Regions from separate parts of the Streptomyces sp. Inha503 genome, predicted to be linked through region 1. Evidence: riboswitches for the same ligand, from Rfam matches in the RefSeq annotation. Region 1 holds a riboswitch; the other holds the start of a gene.
The links. Region 1 has a riboswitch for S-adenosylmethionine ahead of thrC (threonine synthase). Riboswitches for the same ligand answer to the same signal wherever they lie in the genome.
Positions count from the first base shown of each region.

Region 2: linked by a shared signal. The riboswitch ahead of ACJX2R_RS16410 (aminotransferase class V-fold PLP-dependent enzyme) and the one ahead of thrC (threonine synthase) in region 1 are both predicted to bind S-adenosylmethionine.

Region 1 is NZ_CP178360.1:5,832,313-5,836,509, reverse strand. Features, by position in the region: gene ACJX2R_RS23975 (alpha,alpha-trehalose-phosphate synthase (UDP-forming)) at 1-231, opposite strand, end outside; gene ACJX2R_RS23970 (glucosyl-3-phosphoglycerate synthase) at 379-1,326, opposite strand; SAM riboswitch class I at 1,526-1,667, shown strand; gene thrC (threonine synthase) at 1,686-2,978, shown strand; gene ACJX2R_RS23960 (MoaD/ThiS family protein) at 2,975-3,253, shown strand; gene ACJX2R_RS23955 (cold-shock protein) at 3,672-3,878, shown strand.
Region 2 is NZ_CP178360.1:3,969,287-3,973,483, reverse strand. Features, by position in the region: gene ACJX2R_RS16420 (cytochrome b) at 1-329, shown strand, start outside; gene trpD (anthranilate phosphoribosyltransferase) at 517-1,590, shown strand; SAM riboswitch class IV at 1,721-1,839, shown strand; gene ACJX2R_RS16410 (aminotransferase class V-fold PLP-dependent enzyme) at 2,043-3,434, shown strand; gene ACJX2R_RS16405 (Lrp/AsnC ligand binding domain-containing protein) at 4,165-4,197, opposite strand, start outside.

The DNA.
Region 1 (4,197 bases):
GTCACCGGGGTTCAGATGGCTGTCCCCGGCCCGCCGGGCCGCCTCGCGGTCGCCCTCGCCGAGCGCCGCGCACACCCACACCCCGCCCGACTCGGGGCCGATCGCGCTGAGCCCGGAGACCAGCCCGCCACCGCCGCGCCGGGCGGCGAGCGAGCCGTCCTCGCCCAGGGTGTACGAGACCGGGCCGCGGTTGGACGCGACCAGGATCGGGGCGGTGCGCGGAACTGCCATGTCGCGAGCCTAGCCAGGCGCGGCCCCGCGCAAACGTACGTACGGTTTCTTGCCCCGTAGGTGCTATTCCGCTCTTCCGGTTCCGGCCACGTGACCGCCAGGGCGGTGCCCCTCCGCGGGCGCCGAGCCGCGGCCCCACGCCCCGCCTCACGCCGCGCGCCGCGCCGTGTACTCCGGGATCTCGATCATCGGCGGCCGCTCCTCGGTGTCCACGGCCGTGGTGCGCGGTTCGAAGCCGTTCTCGCCCCGGTCGAACTGGGTCAGCCGCGGCCGCACCAAGTGGCCCCGGGCCAGCCGCAGCTGTGCGGTGCGGTAGATCGCGGCCGCCATCCGGCCGAGCGCCTGCCCGTCCTGGTGGCGGTGTTTGCGCACCCCGATGTCCACCTGGCCGAGCGCGTCGAGCCCCACCGTGTGCAGCGCGTCGACCAGCATCCCGAGCTCGACGCCGTAGCCGACCGGGAAGGGCAGCCGCTCCAGCAGCGAGCGGCGCGCCGCGTACTCCCCGCCCAGCGGCTGGACGAATCCGGCCAACTGGGGCCAGTGCAGATTCAGCAGCGGGCGGGCGACCAGCTCGGTGACCCGGCCGCCCTGGCCCGCCACCTCGCCGAGCGGGCGGTCGTACATGCCCTTGACCAGTTCCAGCGTGGGGTCGGTCAGCAGCGGACCGACGATCCCCGAGACAAAGCGCGGTTCGAATTCCCGCAGGTCGGCGTCGATGAAGCAGACGATGTCGCCGCTCGTGGCGAGCAGGGACCGCCACAGCACCTCGCCCTTGCCGGGCAGCGCGGGCAGCCGGGGCAGCAGCGAGTCGCGGGGGACGACGGTGGCGCCCGCCGCCGCGGCGACCTCGGCGGTGCGGTCCGTGGAGCCGGAGTCCAGCACCACCAGCTCGTCCACCAGCGGTGTCGCCTCGCCCATCAGCTCACGCCGGATCGTGTCGGCGATCTCGCCGACCGTGGCCTCCTCGTTCAGGGCGGGCAGGACCACGCTCACCGTCGCCGCCGAGGCCCGCTTCGCGGCCAGCAGGCGATCCAGCGGACGGTCGTCGGCAGACCAGGAGCGACGCTTCAGCCAGCGCTCCACCTCATCCAGCACCTGTGTGTCTCCCCTGCTGTGATCGCTGTGATCCATCTCGCGCATCGGACGGCTAGCTCAACCATCCGGGCCTTCGGTTACAGTCTTGAACAACGCACATGGCCGTCGTATGTCGGGGTCGACCTCGGTGTTTACCGAGGTACCGAGGTACCGGCGAAGCCCGTGCCGACAAACGCCCCGGGTCCGCCCGGCGCCATACCGCTCATCCAGAGGGGCAGAGGGAACGGCCCGTTGAAGCCCCGGCAACCCTCCAGCTGATCTCGCGTTCCGCAGCGAGGCTCCCAGCTCGGGAAGGTGCCAATTCCGTCTCGTGGCGAAATGCGTCGCGAGGAAGATGAGGAGAAAGGGCCTCGCCATCCATGGCTGTGCAGTCAGTAGAAAGCTCAACCACTTCCTCCGCCTCCGGTGCCTTCGGCCCCGCCGTCGCATTGTCCTGCCGGGAGTGCGGTGAGCGGTTCGAACTGGGTCCGATCTTCGCGTGCGAGTCCTGTTTCGGCCCCCTCGAGGTCGCGTACGAGCTCCCGGCCGGCGACGTGGAGGGGCTGCGCCGGCGGATCGAGGCCGGCCCGAACAGCATCTGGCGCTACGCCCCGCTGCTGCCCGTCCCGGCGGACGTGGCGGACCTGCCGAGCCTGAACCCCGGCTTCACCAAGCTGGTCAAGGCCGACAACCTCGCCCGTGAGCTCGGCGTCACCGGTGAGCTGCACATCAAGGACGACTCCGGGAACCCGACCCACTCCTTCAAGGACCGGGTCGTCGCCATCGCCGTCCAGGCCGCCCGCACCTTCGGCTTCACCACCCTCTCCTGCTCCTCCACCGGCAACCTCGCCGGCGCGGTGGGCGCCGCGGCCGCCCGCGCGGGCTTCCGCTCCTGCGTCTTCATCCCGCACGACCTGGAGGCGGGCAAGGTCGTCATGGCCGCGGTCTACGGCGGTGAGCTGGTCGGCATCGAGGGCAACTACGACGACGTCAACCGCTTTTGCAGCGAGCTGATCGGTGACCCGGCGGGCGAGGGCTGGGGCTTCGTCAACGTCAATCTGCGGCCGTACTACGGCGAGGGCTCCAAGACCCTGGCGTACGAGATCTGCGAGCAGCTCGGCTGGCGGCTGCCGGACCAGATCGTCGTCCCGATCGCCTCCGGCTCCCAGCTCACCAAGATCGACAAGGGGCTGAAGGAGCTGATCGCGATCGGTCTGGTCGAGGACCGGCCCTACAAGATCTTCGGCGCCCAGGCCGAGGGCTGCTCCCCGGTCTCCGTCGCCTTCAAGGCCGGCCATGACGTCGTCCGGCCGCAGAAGCCGCGGACCATCGCCAAGTCGCTGGCCATCGGCAACCCCGCGGACGGCCCGTACGTCCTGGACATCGCCCGCCGTACGGGCGGCGCGGTGGAGGACGTGAACGACGAGCAGATCGTCGACGCCATCAAGCTGCTGGCCCGCACCGAGGGGATCTTCGCGGAGACCGCGGGCGGCGTGACCGTCGGCGTGACCAAGAAGCTGATCGAGGACGGTCTGCTCGACCCGTCCCTGACCACCGTCGTGCTCAACACGGGCGACGGCCTCAAGACCCTCGACGCGGTGGCCCCCACCACGGGTCCCTCCGCCATCATCCGCCCCACCCTTGACTCGTTCCGAGAGGCTGGACTCGCATGAGCGTCAACGTCCGAATCCCGACCATCCTGCGCACCTACACCGGCGGCCAGGCCGAGGTCCCCGCCGAGGGCGCGACCCTGGCCGAGGTCCTGGCGGACCTGGAGAAGAACCACGCGGGCATCTCGGCCCGCGTCCTGGACGACACCGGCAAGCTCCGCCGCTTCGTGAACGTCTACGTCAACGACGACGACGTCCGCTTCGCCGACGGCCTGGCCACGGCGACCCCGGACGGCGCCGGGATCTCGATCATCCCGGCGGTCGCGGGCGGCTGCTGACCCCGCGTCCACCCGCTCACCCCTCCTCACCTTTGGCATCGCCCCGTCCGGGGACAACCGGACGGGGCGATTCCGTCTGTGGAATCGCGATACAGTTGCCCGGATTCCCCGACGGCTCCGGGGTCGGAGCCACATATGAGAACTCGTCAAGTTGTGCGTAAAGTGTGAGCGCGAATTGTCGGGTTGGTTCCTTATGTCCGGCCCGGCTTGCCCGAACTTCACATAATTCCTCACTTTTAACCGTTCGACCGTGCCAAGAATTCTCGTCCGATTGACCTGTTGCAGAGGGCGTTGGGACGGATACATTCAGCGGCGGTCGACGCGTTCCGGCGCACACCCCCCACATCCGGGGGGTGAGGTCTGACCCGGGTCCGCGGAGTGCGGTCCTGCGCAAGGGCCAGCAATAGGGGAGTTAGGAATGGCTCAGGGCACCGTCAAGTGGTTCAACGCGGAGAAGGGGTACGGCTTCATCGCGGTCGACGGTGGTGCGGACGTGTTCGTCCACTACAGCGCGATCCAGATGGACGGGTACCGCACCCTCGAGGAAGGCCAGCGGGTCGAGTTCGAGATCTCGCAGGGCCAGAAGGGCCCGCAGGCCGACATGGTCCGCGTGGCCGTAGGCTGACGCGCCGACGCGACGCAGCTGAAACGAACAAGTCCGTAGGGTCCGTGTCCCGAACAGGATACGGACCCTTCGGCATGCCTGGCGCCATGGCCTCCTGTGCCCTACCGCCCCCTTCGGGCGCTTCTGCCGCCCTACGGGCGCTTGCACTCACTGGGTCCGAGTGCTAATCATTGGCGTTAGCACTCTGACGTTGAGAGTGACAGAAGGACCGGGTCGGTGAGGCCCGCCAGGCCATGCGGGGTAAGGAACCGCGCGGCAGGTAGGCCGTCCGTCGCGGGCGCCAGCGCGGTCCGGAGCAATCCACCCCGTCTCTGGGAGG
Region 2 (4,197 bases), 1.9 Mb from region 1:
GGATCTGCCTCGGCCTCCAGCGGCGCGACAAGGACAAGGTGCTGCACGGCCGGGAGACCGGCATCATCAAGCGGCTGCCGCACGGTGAGTTCATCGAGGTACACGAGCCGCTCCCGCAGGACCAGCTGCACGCGCTCACCCAGCACGAGCAGCCGGAGCCCTACGAGATCGGCCCGGAGGTCGACGAGAACGGGGTCAAGCGGAAGATAAAGCGTTCCCAGAAGCTCCGTTCGAAGCTCTCCAAGGGCTACTACGGTGGGGACAACGTCATTCCGAAGCCGACCCGCGAGGAGTACCACGAGATCACCAGCGGCCACGGCCACCACTGATCTCCCGGTACCTCCTCAGCGACCGGTTTCTGCATACAGCGACATAAAGCGACGCCACAGACCAGGGCCCCGGCCCGGACCACACGGTCCGGCCGGGGCCCCGGCCGTGCGGCCGATAGGCTTGCGACGGGCCGCTGAAGTGCGCGGACCCCTTCCCTGCCCACCCCCACGGATCCAGGAGCGGACCATGGACGTTGTGACCCCCGCCGGAGGCGACAGCACCGCGACGGCCCGCACCTGGCCGGACGTACTGAGCTCGCTGATCGCCGGCCGTGACCTCGATGCCGACGACACGGCCTGGGCCATGGACCGGATCATGCGGGGCGAGGCCACCGACGCCCAGATCGCCGGTTTCGCGATCGCGCTGCGCGCCAAGGGCGAGACGGTCTCCGAGGTGGCCGGTCTGGTGCGGGCCATGTACGAGCACGCCCGGGTGATCGAGGTGCCCGGGGAGACCGTGGACATCGTGGGCACCGGCGGCGACCGCGCCAGGACCGTGAACATCTCCACCATGTCCGCGCTGGTCGTCGCCGGTACCGGCGCACGGGTGGTCAAGCACGGCAACCGCGCCGCGTCCTCCGCCAGTGGCGCCTCCGATGTGCTGGAGAAGCTCGGGGTCAATCTGGACATCACCCCCGAACGGGTGGTCGAGGTCGCCGAGGAGGCCGGGATCACCTTCTGCTTCGCGGTGAAGTTCCACCCTTCGCTGCGGCATGTCGCCTCGGCCCGCCGCGAGCTGGGCGTCGCCACCCCGTTCAACCTGCTCGGCCCGCTGACCAACCCGGCGAAGGTCACCTGCCAGGCGACCGGGGTCGCCGACGCCCGTATGGCGCCCATCATCGCCGGGGTGCTGGCCGAGCGAGGCTCCTCCGCGCTGGTCGTCCGGGGTGACGACGGGCTGGACGAGCTCACCGTGACCACGACCTCCCAGGTGTGGGAGGTCCGGGACGGCGCCGTGCGCCAGGAGACCTTCGACCCCCGGGACGTGGGCGTCGAGCGCGCCCCCGTGGAGGCTCTGCGCGGCGCTGACGCCTCGTACAACGCCGATGTGGCCCGCCGGCTGCTGGCGGGCGAGCGGGGCCCGGTCCGGGACGCGGTACTGCTGAACTCGGCGGCGGCGCTGGTGGCGCTCGAGCGGAACCCGGGGGACAAGCCCCTGACGGACCGGATCGGGGCGGGTGTCGCGCGGGCCGCCGAGTCGATCGACTCGGGCGCGGCGCGGGACGTCCTGGAGCGATGGGTCCGGGCCACCCACGCGTAGGGGGTTCGGCGGGTCTTGGCGGCTGCGGCGGGGAGGGGAAAGTTCCGCGGGCCCCTTACGGCGCCCATGGTCTGTCCGGGATGCGGACAGGGCATGGGCGCCGGCGTCTGACATGGCATACTCCTGCCCAGGTCACGAGCGACAGCGACTACGGCCCCGGCCCGCTGTCCGGCAACCCTCCGTCCGTGGCGGGGTGCCCCGGGTGATGACCAGGCCGCCAGGCAGCGAGGCCGGCGGCAAGCGCGGACCCCTCGCACTAGGGGTCCTGGTGGTCGAGGGAGTTCTTCCGTGATGCAGCGAATGCGCTAGGGCCGAGCGGCCCCGTCTCTCCTCAATGTGCTCCGCGCGGTGCGGCCGTGCGTCGAGCGACTTTCCGCGCCCTTACGGCTGGCTCGTCGCCGCCGTCTCCGTGCGCGTCACGCATTCCTTCGACCCCTCCGGGAGACTTCGCCATGTCCGCGCGCCCCGCTGCCACCGCCACCGCTACCGCTTCCACCTCCGTCGCCGCCTGTGAACCGCTGCCCGTGCTGGGCGGCGATGTCCTGGTCCCCCTGGTCACCGGCGGTGAGGTGACCTACGCGGCGCTCGACTACGCCGCCAGCGCCCCCGCGCTGCGGCGGGTCTGGGACGACATCGCCGCGTACGCGCCGTACTACGGCAGCGTGCACCGCGGGGCGGGCTACCTCTCGCAGCTGTCCACCGACCTCTTCGAGAACAGCCGTAAGGACGTCGCCGCCTTCCTGGGCTGCCGCGAGGACGACCAGGTCGTCTTCACCCGCTCCACCACCGATTCGCTCAACCTCCTGGCCGCCGTGGCGCCCCCGGGCACCGAGGTCTTCGTCTTCGAGACCGAGCACCACGCCTCGCTGCTGCCGTGGGAGCAGCGGGAGGACGTCACCGTCCGCTACCTCAGCGCCCCGCGCTCCCCGCGGCAGGCGGTGGAGACGCTGGAGAAGGCGCTCGCGGGGCGCGCTGAGGGCCCGGCGCTGGTGTGCGTGACCGGCGCGTCCAATGTGACCGGCGAGCTGTGGCCGGTGCGGGAGCTGGCCGCGGCCGCGCACGCCCACGGCGCCCGTATCGTCCTGGACGCCGCGCAGCTGGCCCCGCACCACCCCGTGGACATCGCGGAGGCGGACGTCGACTGGGTGGCCTTCTCGGGACACAAGCTGTACGCGCCCTTCGGGGCCGGGGTGCTGGCCGGGCGGGCCGACTGGCTGCGGGAGGCCCGGCCGTATCTGGCGGGCGGCGGCGCCAGCCGTAAGGTCACGCGCAGGGACGACGGCGGCGTCGACGTCGAGTGGCACACCACCGCCGCCCGGCACGAGGCGGGTTCGCCGAACGTCATCGGCGTCTACGCGATCGCGTCGGCCTGCAAGGCGCTGACCGAGGCCGGGTTCGAGGGCCTGGTCGCGCGTGAGCGGCAGCTGATCGAGAAGGTGCGGGCCGGGCTTGCCGAGGTGCCCGAGGTGCGGGTGCTCTCGCTGTTCGGCGACGACGCGCCCCGGGTCGGCGTGCTGTCGTTCGTGGTGGAGGGCTGGAACAGCTCCCACTTCGCGGCGGCGCTCTCCGCGGAGTACGGCATCGGCGTACGCGACGGGCTGTTCTGCGCCCATCCGCTGGTCCGCACCCTGCTGGACAGCGAGCCCGACGAGCCGGGCGAGTGCGGCGCGCCCGAGGCCGCGCCGGGGGAGCGGTCGCTGAACGCGATCCGGGTCAGCTTCGGGGCGGGCACCCCGGACGAGCATGTGGAGCGGTTCGTGGGCGCGGTGAAGGAGCTGGTGCGCGACGGCGCCCGGTGGAGCTACCGCACCGAGGACGGCCGCTGCGTCCCGGACCGCGGCTGAGGCCCTTGGGCCTCCGGCCCAGGAGTCCGGGGCGGCCGGGCCCTGCGGGGTTTCCGGCGGGGGCTCTTTCCCCACCCCGCCCCTTCCCACAACCAGGGGCTCCGCCCCTGGACCCCGGGAGATCGACGAGTCGGCCGTCGCCGCAGTGAGCGCCCGCCGCGGTGGGCTGATCGCGCTCGGCGCGCCGACGCGGCGGACGGCCGCGCGGAGGCCCGCGTGCATCCCGGATCGTCCGGCACGGGTCCAGGAGCAGGGTCCCGGTTTCGCTTGGCGCCTGGGGCCCGGGGGCGACGGGGTGGCCGTTGCCGTCGTGAATGCCTGCACCGGCGGGGCGGATGGCCCGGCAGGCGTCCGGGTTGTCCGGCCGGGGTTTGGGGCGGAGTCCTGGTTTTGCTTGGGTCCTGGGGCTGCGGTGGGGGTCGGCCGTGGCTGTCGTGGGTGCCTGGTGCCGGCGGGCTGGTTGCGGTTGGCGCGTCGGCGCGGTGGGGTGACTGGGCGGGCGTCCGCGGGCGTCTGGGTTGTGCGGCCGGGGTTTGGGGCGGAGCCCTGGTTTCGCTTGGGCCCTGGGGCTCGGGGGGGCGACGAGCCGATCGTCCCGCGATCAGTTCACTGGGGCCAGGGTGCCGACCGCGTCGCCCTGCGACGTGGCCGGGGGCTGGGGCGGAGCCCCAGTTTCGGGGAGGGGCGGGGAGGGGAACAGCTCGCCGCAGGCGTCACCGCCCGTCGGATCCTAGCCGTCCAGGCCGATCGCGAACGCCGCCTC